DNA from 3 places in the Alteromonas sp. ABH4_452 genome. Region 3 is predicted to be linked to each of the others. Evidence: predicted binding sites of a transcription regulator. Region 3 holds the regulator's gene; each other region holds the start of a gene.
What was found. Region 3 encodes sigma-54, which starts transcription at its own class of promoters, with help from an activator protein. Its sites were predicted from a motif close to GTTGGCACGNNNNTNGNNT; they were not measured.

Region 1: ACYX4N_RS15100 (EF-hand domain-containing protein) is a predicted target of sigma-54. The motif match lies at 2,707-2,725, and genes of this name have one in related genera.
Region 2: glnK (P-II family nitrogen regulator) is a predicted target of sigma-54. The motif match lies at 1,683-1,701, and genes of this name have one in related genera.

Annotation. Positions count from the first base shown of each region.
Region 1 covers NZ_CM149973.1:3,507,816-3,512,086, forward strand. The annotation lists gene ACYX4N_RS15085 (sigma 54-interacting transcriptional regulator) at 1-238, opposite strand, end outside; gene ACYX4N_RS15090 (hypothetical protein) at 235-819, opposite strand; gene ACYX4N_RS15095 (sensor histidine kinase) at 821-2,218, opposite strand; gene ACYX4N_RS15100 (EF-hand domain-containing protein) at 2,281-2,562, opposite strand; gene ACYX4N_RS15105 (EAL domain-containing protein) at 2,863-4,271, opposite strand, start outside.
Region 2 covers NZ_CM149973.1:4,457,678-4,461,948, reverse strand. The annotation lists gene ACYX4N_RS19165 (helix-turn-helix domain-containing protein) at 1-595, shown strand, start outside; gene ACYX4N_RS19160 (hypothetical protein) at 671-1,525, opposite strand; gene glnK (P-II family nitrogen regulator) at 1,768-2,106, shown strand; gene ACYX4N_RS19150 (ammonium transporter family protein) at 2,139-3,386, shown strand; gene ggt (gamma-glutamyltransferase) at 3,622-4,271, shown strand, end outside.
Region 3 covers NZ_CM149973.1:4,069,614-4,073,884, reverse strand. The annotation lists gene rapZ (RNase adapter RapZ) at 1-614, opposite strand, end outside; gene ptsN (PTS IIA-like nitrogen regulatory protein PtsN) at 698-1,141, opposite strand; gene hpf (ribosome hibernation promoting factor) at 1,155-1,442, opposite strand; gene ACYX4N_RS17460 (RNA polymerase factor sigma-54) at 1,473-2,954, opposite strand; gene lptB (LPS export ABC transporter ATP-binding protein) at 3,028-3,753, opposite strand; gene lptA (lipopolysaccharide transport periplasmic protein LptA) at 3,756-4,271, opposite strand, start outside; gene lptC (LPS export ABC transporter periplasmic protein LptC) at 4,270-4,271, opposite strand, start outside.

The DNA of each region.
Region 1 (4,271 bases), 560 kb from region 3:
CTTTTCTAATTCCCATTATCTCTTCAAATAGGCTCAAACCGTCTAAGCCCGGCATGCGTAGGTCGCTTAATACAACATCATAGTTATCGTTCTGAAGTTTTCTCAACGCCGATTGACCGTCTTCCACTGCGGTCACTGTGTATCCCTCGCCTTCAAGGCGAATGGTCAACAAGCGCAATAAGCTTTTATCATCATCAACCAACAATAAGTTAGGGTTACTACTCGCCTTTTCGCTCACTGTTGTGTACTCCTGTTTTTGTCCATCAGTGTTGCTTCTATTTGCAACAGTTCTTCTAATTTTTTACGCAGGTTAACGGCTTCTTGTTCTAGCGCCTTAACCTTCTCTCCACGAGATGTATTTTCTTGTTCCAACACCACCATTGCAGACTCAAGCTGCATTATCTGATTGTTTTGCGAAGCAGCAATAACATTAACTACTTCTTGGGCTTCTGCCGTGAATGTGCCCGCGATATCATTTAGTGCTAGTTGTGCGCGCAACCTGTCTTGATAAGGGGTATCAGTGGGTAGCGTTAAAATATAAGCATGGATGGTGTCAAACGCTGAATCCCCTAATGCTTTTAAAGCCTGTTTGCGCTCTAACCAAGGTTGATTAGCTGCTGCAATCCACGTATTGAGCCAATAGGCTGCATCACAATTGTGTTCGAAAACTGGGGGCGGCTCGTTAAACAAACAGATACCACGTTCTATTTTTGTTACAGGTGTCACTTTTTCTGGCTCACCTGTGTTGCTGCTGTTTCTAGTTAAACTCTGACATCCTGTCAGTACCAGTAAGGCAACAATTAAACCACTTATTCTCATTTTATTTTTCCTGTTGCGGAATGGTCACTCTAAAGCAAACATCGGCATAGTCTACATCTACCACTTTTACATCACCATGCATTAGTCGAGCGCAATCGGCAACAATTGATAATCCTAACCCCGTTCCGATAACATTGTCGTTTCTCGGCTCGGTCCCGCGGATAAAAGGTTCAAACAGCGTGTGTACTGATTCCGGCGCTATGCGTTTTCCTCTGTTGGCGACATCCAGTACAAGGTTATCATTTTTGTTATAAAGGCTAATATTTATCGGTCGTCCAACTGCTCCGTGTGCTACAGCATTGGACACTAGATTATCAAGTATTCTTCTGAATAATTCCTCGTCTACATGTATTGAAGGTGAGGAAATATTTACATCTACCTCTCTATCTTGAATGGCAAGGGCGTAATCCTCTAAACAGGCATCAACTAATTTATTTGCATTACTTTCTACAATTTTAGGCTGTGCTTGTTGTAGTAGCAGATTGTAGTCGAGTAGTTTCTCAACCAAAGTATTGAGACGCTGGGTACTTGCAGTAAGTAATGACAAAACTTCTCGTTGAGCGTTATTCAATTCGCCTACCACGTTCTCTGACAACAAACTGCAGCCTTCTTTAATGCTTGCTAGGGGGGTTTTTAGTTCGTGTGCGGCATGTCTTAAAAGTGCGGTTCTGATGTGCTCCAGCTGCTGCAAACGCTCATAAAGCCAATGCAAATCTTTTTCTACATCAATAAGTTCCCTAGGTGCCTGCTTAGACAATGGCGGAAGCTGACCATCGCTATGTGCCATGATCCGAATAATTTTTTTGAGGTTATTAACGGGGTTTACAATCAGTTGGCTTCCCATCAATATGAGGAGTAGCGACACACTAACCAGCATTGCGGTAGACCATGCCTGTTTCGCCTGCATGGCGTTTAAGTCGTCTTGTTGTACTTTAACCCGTTCTGTAATGGCCGCTTCTACATCGTCGCGCAGCTGGTCGACACTATCTCCTACTGATGCTAAATACGCATTGAGCAGCAGCTGATCTTCAATGGCACGGTATTCAGCGAGTTGATTAAGCTGCTCAGATAAACGGGAACAGGTTGCTGGCACGGAAAGCGCCTGACACAAGTTATCGGCCGCCACAGCAAACTGGTCTATGGCATTATCAGAGAGCTGCGCCACCCTGTCGTTACGTAAAACGGCAAACTGTCTGATGCTGCGCTCAACATCGACCACTGCATTGTCCAGACGTTGCATATCACTTACGACATCCACTACAAAGCGTGTTTCAAGGGTAGTCATTTGACCTACCTTGGCTAAGTCGCTTTGGCTTTGCCAAAGAAGCGCAATAAGGGGAATAAGGGCCAGTACAAAACTTCCTAACGTTAACTGCCTTAGTGAACCAAGTTGTACCAAGCGCTCACCAAACGATACCTTGTTTATCAGAACCCTACCCTCATTGATGTTGATATTCTTATCTACTCACTCGCGGTGAGCTTTTTGTTACCTGGCGTAAGCTTGCTCTTTGCCAACTCGGCTTCAGAAAGCTTACCGTCTTCATTGTCGTCAATCAGCCCAAAGTTTCGCAGTAGTTCTGTGTGTCTTACTGCTTCCTTAAGTGAAATAAGACCATCTTTGTCTATATCTAATTTCTGCATAAGCGTGCGCGCTGGTGTAGCATGCGCATCGGCTACTGAAATAGCCTGTACAGCTGCAACGGCACAAAGTGCTAAGAAAACTTTTTCGAGACGTTTCATCATGAATCCTCCGCTAAACGCTTTTCAAAATCCTTCTCAATTCACCAATGTCTATCCTATGGATTCTTCCACCAAAGAATAGTTAAGGCATATGGATATTACCATTAGTCTTCGATTAACCACATCATTAGTACATCGAAACTTGCTATGCGATTTTCAGGCCACAATAAAAAACCATTTCAAATCACACCTTTAAGAGAAAGTCGAACTTTTAATGTGGGTAACTCATGGACAGGTGTTGCAATAAAGAAACACTGGTAGTAAGTGCATGTCGGCAACAATACCGACATACATATTTTAGCATCAGCTAAACTGTTCAGCTTTAAAATGGCAAGGAGAAGTAACAAGGTCATTGATGGGAATAGGTTTGCTGAACATGAACCCCTGAACATTGTCACAACCGTGTTCTATCAGATAGCGCCATTGATCAAGGTTTTCTATCCCCTCAGCGCAAACAGAAAGTGATAGGCGTTTTGCCAAATCGATTATAGCGCCTGTTACTAGTCGGCTGCGTTCTGAAGATTGAAGCTCCAACACAAACTGCCTGTCTACTTTGAGGGTATCTATATTAATTTGAGTGAGATAACTCAAAGATGAATAACCGGTACCAAAGTCATCAAGCGCAATCGCACACCCCATATTACTAATGCGCCTGAAAAACTTATTGGAAAGGGAGAAGTTTTCAAGATAAGCACTTTCGGTAACTTCAAATTCGATATTCTCGGGGTTTACGTCATAGAGCGCAAAAGTATTGTAGATATAATCGAACAGTTGATTGCTTCTCAAATCATGACCGGATAGATTAATAGAAGCCCTAAAAGCTCCCTTTGCCCAGCGCATGAGGTCAGGCATATCCATGCAAACACGACTGATAACCCATTGCGTAATGGCAGTGATCTTCCCGCCTTGCTCTGCGATAGGAATAAACTCGTTTGGCATGACAAGGCCAAACTCAGGATGCTTCCAACGAATCAATGCTTCAACGCCAATTACGTTACCGTTGTTGTTTACTTTTACTTGGTAATAAACAACAAACTCATCGTTGGTTATACCTTGTTCAATACCATTGGCTAGATGCAGTTTACGCTTGTGAGATTCCACCATATCCGGCGTAAATAATGTGTAACTTCCCCTTCCCTTTGCTTTTGAACGATACATGGCTAAGTCAGCGTTACTCATAAGTTCACTTAAATCATATCCTGCATCAGACGCAGTAGCCACGCCAACACTCAACCCCACGGTAAGCGAGAGTCCCCTGAGTTCAAAGGGCTCGTTGAACGCTGTAATTAGTCGCGTAGCTAAACTCTTTGCTTGTTCTGCAGTCGCATCTCTATCTGGGAGGACTAAAAACTCGTCGCCGCCTAAACGAGCAAATAAGTCACCGTCTCTAAGTAAACACTGCACGCGATCTGCAACTTCTATTAAAATAAGGTCGCCGGTTTCGTGCCCTAACGAATCATTTATCCCTTTGAAGCCGTCGAGATCGAAAAATAGCAACAATAGATCTTCGTCATTTCTTTTTGCTCGGGCTAATTCCAGTCTCAAATTATCAAGAACAAACTGCCTGTTAGGTAACCCTGTCAAACTATCGAAATTTGCAAGGCGAGACATCGTCTCTTGCTGGTCGACCAAGGTTTGTTTTTGTTCAAAGTTCACCAGTAACTCAACTTCGATAGCATCTAATAAGCTATTAATATTAGTGGCAACCTTGC
Region 2 (4,271 bases), 390 kb from region 3:
TTTTACAGGCAGCGTCGGTGTAGGGGAGGGAGTGTGTATAGCGCCATTCGAGGTACATAGTTTTAGTGCAAACGAAAATGCAAAGTTTATGGTCGCCGACTTACTTTCAGTACCGGTACAGTTGCAAGACAAACACAATCCTATTTTTCAGGTTAATACCGCCCTTCAAGCTTTCTTAAGCTTTGTCGAAGTGCAATTAACGAATTACGCGTTTTACGGACAGGATGAAATGACCGCGTTATTTCAGGTGTTACTGGCGAAAAGCGAGGTGGGCGGGGGAACAGACAAGCGGATCACCCAAGTAATAAGCCATATACATAGTGACTTAGGGGCATCGCATTCGTTGCAGTTGCTTTCAGAGATGGCCTGTATGGGAACCACACAGTTCAAAACTCGGTTTAAACAAACCACTGGTCTTAGCTTACGTGATTACCTAGTGAAGATAAGGATGGAGAAAGCCAAAGCACTGCTTAGAAACACCGATACGCCTATGTCGAGCATAGCTCAATCAACGGGGTACGAAGATGTTGCTGCATTCAGCCGCCGATTCAAAGCCTATTTCGGGCAACCACCAAAGTCTTTTAAAAGAAAGTAATCACGCTTTGCTAAAGGGGGACACTAGTCGGCTACGGACTATCGCAAAAAAGAGCATGGCAAAAATCAATACGCGCTAGTTTCGCTCTTCATCTTTGGGCAGTTTATTCACTCTCGCATCTATAAAACGTTTGTGATCGTCCATTTTGGTGCATTTTAAAGTGCCTCCGGCAAAACCGCTTAATATCGCCAAGGTTTTATTGGTCGTACTGCTACAGTTTACTTGTTTTGACGGGCGTCTATTTTCACTAGCTTGCATTTCTTGTGTACTTGGCCCGCTTAATATAGGGCTATCTTTTCGTTCTTGGAAATTCCTTGCTGCTTGCTCTGCGTCTTCAGCTACTTTTTCACTGTTGTATTTTTCAAAATAAAGCGCAGCGCCATCTTTGACCGATAAATTTAACGAACCCGCGCGACGATTTGCATCTTTTGAAAGAGTCGGCGTTGGTGGCGTAGTAATTGGCTTATTTTCTACCTGGGCTTGCTGTATTTCGGGCTCAGCAACTTTCTGCTGCTTTGCTTCAGGAATTTCAGAAATTTTAGTTTTACTATCAGGTGCTTCGGTGGATTGAGTGACATCAGACTTCAGTTCAATTTCTTGCCTTTTAGCGGAAGCATCGACTGCTTTAGTGTCTTCTAATTCGGCTTGGATTGAGGGGCGCGGAGTTGGAGGGTAGTATAGTCTGGCACTAATCTCAGGTGTTCGCTCTGAAACATTTACACGAGCTTTTTGATTATCAATACTCAATTGAGAAAGTAAGACAACCAAAATCACCCCAAATACGTGAACACCACATGAAACTAATAGCGGTCGCCACGCCGCTTTTTTGGCAACGGAGTGGTGCTCTGTACTGCGTTCTGGCGCAAAGAAAGAAGGCGTGATAGTTGTCATAGTAAACAACAGACCATTCACGCTATCGAATAGTTCCATCCTAATTTCATCGCACTTATTAGTCACCTTACCTCAGCAATTTTCTCGACCGCTTCATAATTGGGCATTTTTTAACGGGTGCACCATAAATGTGCATTATTTTTGTGCATGATCATCTTCCTTGTAAGTATATGTCTGATTTATATGAAGAAACATTTGTGGCATGGCTCTTGGTTTATCTTCCCATAGTTGGAAACACGACCATAAATCACAGAATAACCAAAACAAACTGGGAGCAACTCATGAAACTAGTCACAGCGATCATCAAGCCGTTCAAGCTAGATGATGTTCGTGAAGCCATTTCAGAAATCGGTATCGACGGCTTGACCGTGACCGAAGTGAAGGGCTTTGGACGTCAAAAAGGACACACTGAACTTTACCGTGGAGCGGAATATCAGGTGGATTTTCTACCTAAAGTCAAACTGGAAATTGCTGTTCAGGATGATCAAGTAGAGCGCCTGGTAGAAGCCATCGTTGGCGCTGCCAAAACAGGCAAAATTGGAGACGGCAAGGTGTTTGTTTACGACCTTGAGCACGCCGTTCGTATTCGAACTGGTGAGTCGGATAGCGACGCGCTGTAAGCCACAACGATATATTTGCGGAGAAAACCATAATGGAAATCACTTTTGAACTTGGGTATGCGCTAGATACCTTTTATTTTCTAATCTGCGGTGCACTGGTTATGTGGATGGCTGCAGGTTTTGCGATGCTTGAAGCTGGTCTTGTTCGAGCGAAAAACACCACAGAAATTCTAACTAAAAACGTGGCACTATTTGCAATTGCTTGCACCATGTACATGATTTGCGGCTACGGCATTATGTATGGCGGCGGCGACTGGGGTCCTTTCTTAAGCGGTATCATGGCTGATGGCGCAACAGGTGTCGCTGAAGAGCCAGCAACATATGCACCTTCTGCTGACTTCTTCTTCCAAGTAGTATTTGTTGCAACAGCAATGTCTATCGTATCTGGTGCGGTTGCTGAGCGTATGAAGCTTTGGGCATTCCTAGCATTCGCAGTTGTTATGACAGGTTTTATCTACCCAATGGAAGGTGCTTGGACGTGGGGCGGCGAAGCGGTATTCGGTATGTATACGCTTGGTGACCTAGGTTTCTCTGACTTTGCTGGCTCTGGTATTGTTCACATGGCCGGCGCGGCTGCGGCGCTTGCTGGTGTGCTTGTACTTGGTGCGCGTAAAGGTAAATACACTGCAGACGGCAAAGTAAATGCTATCCCTGGTGCTAACCTGCCGCTGGCAACATTAGGTACATTCATCCTTTGGATGGGTTGGTTTGGTTTTAACGGTGGTTCAGTACTGGCTACTGCAACTGTTGAAAGTGCAAACTCAGTAGCAATCGTATTTATGAACACGAATGCTGCAGCTGCGGGTGGTGCAATTGCTGCACTTATCGTTGCACGTATTCTATTCGGTAAAGCTGACCTAACTATGGTACTTAACGGTGCGCTTGCGGGTCTTGTTGCTATCACTGCAGAGCCATCTACACCAACGCCTCTTCAAGCGACTCTATTTGGTGGCCTAGGCGGTATACTGGTAGTGCTTAGCATTGTTGCACTAGATAAACTTAAGATTGACGATCCAGTGGGCGCAATTTCAGTTCACGGTGTGGTTGGTCTACTAGGTCTAATCCTTGTACCTTTCACAAATGACGGTTCAAGCATCTCTGGTCAGCTAATTGGCGCCGCGACTATCTTTGTATGGGTATTTGTCGTGAGCCTAGTGGTATGGCTAGTGATTAAAGCGGTAATGGGTGTACGTGTGAGCGAAGAAGAAGAGTTCGACGGCGTAGACATGAGCGAGTGCGGTCTGGAAGCATACCCAGACTTCACAAGCGGCCGCTCGTAAGAGAGTCTTGATTAGGCAAATGAAATAACAATAATAATGCCTTGTTACTTCGTTTAAGCCCCGCAGTTGCGGGGCTTTTTTCGTTTAAAGTAATGTGCTTTTTAGTTGCTATAAGACTAAGGAAAAGGCCCTAGGCGTAATGTGACAATAACGCTACACTATGTTTTCCGGGGCTTAGGTTTTAAAGGGTTTAGGCTAGATTTATCAACGGCAACGTTTTTGTAAAAGGATAGTTATGACTGTAAGTGTGCGACTACTACCTTTGATATTGGCTTTTTTCAGTATCAATTGTTTGGGCTATGACAGAATAACGGGGCAACCCTTTGCAAGTCGCTCAGAAGTTATTGCGAAGAACGGCATGGCGGCCACTAGCCAACCATTAGCCACGCAAGTGGCGTTGGATATTTTAAAACAAGGTGGTAGCGCGGTTGACGCAGCCATTGCGGCCAACGCCATGTTGGGGTTGGTTGAGCCAACAGGTAGCGGTATTGGCGGCGACTTATTTGCCATTGTGTGGGATGCAAAAGAAGAAAAGCTGGTAGGTTTAAATGCCTCTGGACGATCACCACGACAGCTAACCAAAAAGGTCTTTGCTGAGCGCGGTCTTCATCAAATACCCAAATTTGGTCCTCTGCCCGTATCTGTCCCTGGTGCTGTAGATGGTTGGTTCGCGCTACACGAGAAGTTTGGCAAACTGCCTATGTCAGCGTTGCTCACGCCATCTATCAAATATGCCCGTGAAGGTTTTCCGGTTTCCGAGGTCATTGCTTACTACTGGCAGATGAATCAAGAACGAATTGGCCATTACGATGGCTTTGCTGAGACCTTTCTTATCAGTGGTAAGGTACCGCAGAAGGGGGACATTTTTAAAAACCCCGGGTTAGC
Region 3 (4,271 bases):
ACGGGGGCATCTAACCCAGTTAAGTGTTTAAGGTCTGGCTCCCAATGCGGGTTAGGTAAAAAACGCGCGTCAAAAACGTAGTCAGCATCTTTAGGTATGCCGTGTTTAAAGCCAAACGACTCAAAGACAAGAACAAGGCGTGAACTTTTCTTACCCAATATACGTTCACGGATCAATTCGGCGAGTTGATGTATTGTTAGCTTGTCTGTATCTAGGTATAAATCGGCGCGTTCAGTAATTGGCGCAAGAAGCGCAGACTCCGCCCTAATAGCCTCCGATAGAGACTTATTTAGCTTAGCTAAAGGGTGAAGACGGCGAGTTTCGCTAAAACGCTTAACCAGAACGTCATCGCTTGCGTCAATGTACACTATAGTCATCGACCAAGAAGAAGGCAGGTAGTCTAGAATCTCTACCAAGTCGTCAGGGTTTTTGGGTAGGTTCCTAACGTCAATACTTACCGCAACTTGATCGTATTCATCAACAACAGTATGGGTGAGGGTGGGAAGCAAATTTACTGGGATATTATCAACACAGTAATAACCTAAGTCTTCCAATGCGCGAAGTGCGACAGACTTACCAGACCCCGAACGACCACTGATTATGATCAGCTTCACCTAAACTCTCCCTTATATTCTGGTTTCATCACATACGAGTTGTCGAATAAAGCGCCTACCTATGAGGTGTAGGCACTTTTTGTTTAACTTAATGCAGAAATAATTTCGTCGCTGGTTGTTGCACGACGTATTGTTTTAATCGTTTCTTTGTCGCTTAGCTTACCGGCTACGGTAGCCAGTGTCTGAAGGTGTCCTTCGGTTTGCTCTTCGGGAACGAGAAGAGCAAAGAATATGTCTACGGGCTTTTCGTCTAGGGCATCAAAGTTGATAGCTGGTGTACTTGTTACAACGATTGCTATTACCTTCTCAAGGCCGGCCAAGCGACCGTGAGGCAGTGCTATCCCGTTACCAATACCCGTGCTACCCATACGTTCTCGAGCCATCAAGCTATTTAGAACCGTTGCCTGGTCGATGTTGTCGTTATGCTTGGCAGCGATATCAGCGATGATCTCAAGAATTCGCTTTTTACTATTACACTGAACCGCACACTCGGTGCGGTCCAGACTTACGATGGCTTGTATATCCATGCTCAATTAACTACTAATGTTTTTTCAGTTTTTCCTTATGCTTGATTACCTGCCGGTCGAGTTTATCAACCATGCTGTCAATCGCCGCATACATGTCGGTATTTTCTGAGGATGCGAATACTTCAGCGCCACTTAAATGAACAGTCGCTTCAGCTTTTTGATTTAATTTTTCAACGTTCAGGATGACATGCACATTAGAAATGTGATCAAAGTGACGTTCAAGTTTGCTGAACTTCGTATCGACATAATTACGCAAAGAGTCGGTGATTTCGACATGATGACCAGTAAGGTTGATTTGCATATTTCGTCTTCCTTATATTATTAAGCCCGTTTAAATAAGGCTTTTGCGTTGGTTCGACGGCGGGATCGACAATGATTCCCGGTATTTTGCTATTGTTCGCCGAGCGACTTTTATGCCTTGCTCGGCCAACAATGAAGCAATCTTGCTATCACTTAGCGGCTTGCTAGGATTTTCCGCAGCCACTAACTTCTTGATCAATGCACGAATCGCTGTAGATGAACACTCACCACCTGACTCTGTTGCTACGTGGCTTGAGAAGAAATACTTCAATTCGAAGATGCCACGGGGCGTATGCATATACTTCTGCGTTGTTACACGCGAAATAGTCGATTCGTGCATATCTACCATTTCTGCGACATCATTTAGCACCATTGGTTTCATCATTTCCGGGCCGTGCTCAAAAAAGCCCATTTGCTGCTGCACAATGCAATTTGCAACCTTCATTAAGGTATCGTTGCGAGATTCAAGGCTCTTTATGAACCACTTGGCCTCTTGCATGTGTGAGCGGATGAATTGTGAATCGCTGCTGTTCTTGGCACGACGACTCATCGCTGCGTACTGTTGGTTTACGCTTAATTTAGGCAGACTGTCGGGGTTCAGCTCAACCACCCAACGGCCATTTTTCTTGGTTACTGAGACATCAGGAATAACGTACTCAGGCTCTTTAGTAACTAAAGCACTACCTGGGCGAGGATTCAAGGTTTGAAGTAAACGCATTGCTTCGCGCAGCTGATCTTCTTTCAATCGGCTCTTACGCATTAGCGTGCGGTAGTCTTTACTGCTCAGTAAGTCTGAATATTCCTCAATAAGCTGCTTCGCTTCAGCAAGCCACGGTGTGTCTTCTGAAAACTGGCGCAATTGCACCATAAGACACTCTTGAGGTGTACGAGAACCTGAACCAATGGGGTCGAACATTTGAATGCGCTTAAGCACACACTCTATTTCGTCCATTTCGATAGGCTCTTCTAGATCATCGTCGTTGACCGCTTCTAAGATGTCGTCAAGAGTAACGGTTAAATAACCTGATTCGTCAATTGAGTCGATGATTGCTGTAGCGATAGCGCGGTCAGTATCTGAAAAATGAGTGAGGCGCATTTGCCAAAGAAGATGTTCTTGGATGTCTTCTGTGGTCTCACCTTGGAAGATTTGTTCATCATCATTAGATGGGCCAGGTGCAGGCGCGGAAGAAGCCGAATAATACTCATCCCAGGTACTGTCGATAGGTAGCTCATCGGGAAGATCATTCTTCTCCAGTGCATCTCCTGCTTCTAGCGTATCGCTTGATGCAGAAGCGGTCGCTTCAGCAGCGCTATCGTCACTATCGACATTATTCTTTTCTACTTGTGGCTCGTCGTTACCTTCTTCCACTTCTAAAAGCGGATTAGAATCGAGGGCTTCTTGTATCTCTTGCTGGAGATCAAGCGTAGAAAGCTGCAGCAGTTTAATAGCCTGCTGAAGCTGAGGTGTCATGGTAAGTTGTTGGCTAAATTTTAGCTGTAAAGATGGTTTCATCTACGTCTTATTTAAATGCTCTAAATTAAATATACCAGAGCGAAACTGAAAAATGACAATTCGGTTACACTAACTATAGCCTGAATTGTTCGCCTAGGTATACGTCCCTTACTTTTTGATTACTTAAAACCTGTTCCGCAGTTCCTTGCGCAATAAGCTCGCCATGACTCACAATGTACGCTTTTTCGCAAACATCCAATGTTTCGCGTACGTTATGGTCCGTGATAAGGATACCAATACCCCTATCTCGCAGATGCTGTATTATCTTCTTTATATCATTAACTGATATTGGATCAACACCGGCAAATGGTTCGTCTAACAAAATAAATTGTGGTTTTGCTGCCAGAGCTCGAGCAATCTCTACGCGACGCCGTTCTCCCCCTGACAAGCTCATGCCCGTACTATTACGTATATGGTTGATATTAAATTCATCAAGTAGGGCATCTGCTTCTTCTTCTTGCTGCTGTGAATTTAAATCTTTACGGGTTTGCAAAATGGCCATGATATTTTCATGTACCGTAAGCTTTCTAAATATTGATGCCTCTTGCGGGAGGTAGCCTATACCGCGGCGTGCGCGCTCATGCATTGGCTGGTGAGTAAGCTCATTATCATCAATTTCGATCTTGCCTTTGTCTAAGTTGACTAAGCCTACAATCATGTAAAAAGTGGTGGTCTTACCAGCGCCGTTAGGGCCGAGAAGACCAACAATTTGACCGGTAGACACTGAAAGGCTTACATCGCGAACAACCTGTCGCGATTTATACGATTTAGCAAGGTTTTTAGCGCTCAAAGTTGCCATTGCTATTCATTGTCCTCGTTGTCTTTCTTAGACGATGTTTTACGAATGGTGTCAGGAGTAAATACTGTGGTTACACGACCTTCACCATCTTCACCGGCACCACCCGTTGCAAGCAATTGTTCCGTAATCATATCGAACGTAATCTTATCACCTTGCACTTTACTGGTATCTTGCTGTAGCTCAGCATTACCCGCCAGAGAAATAGTGCGATTAATTACTTCATAGCGAATTTCATTGGCTTTCGCTGATACCGGTGTACCGTCTTCTAGTGATTGAGAATAGCTAGCAGGGTTGCCACGGGCGATAAATATTTCACGGCCGCTGCCATCTGTAGCTATTACTTCTACTTCATCAGCTTCGATTAGGAGTGAACCTTGGGTAATAAGTACATCTTCCTTGTACAGCGCGGTTTTGTTTTTACCATCAATAAATTGGGTGTTTGACCCTATCTTAATGGGTTGTGAAAAATCTTCTTCACTGGCTATTACCGCACCGCTAGCGATGGCAAGTAGAAGGCT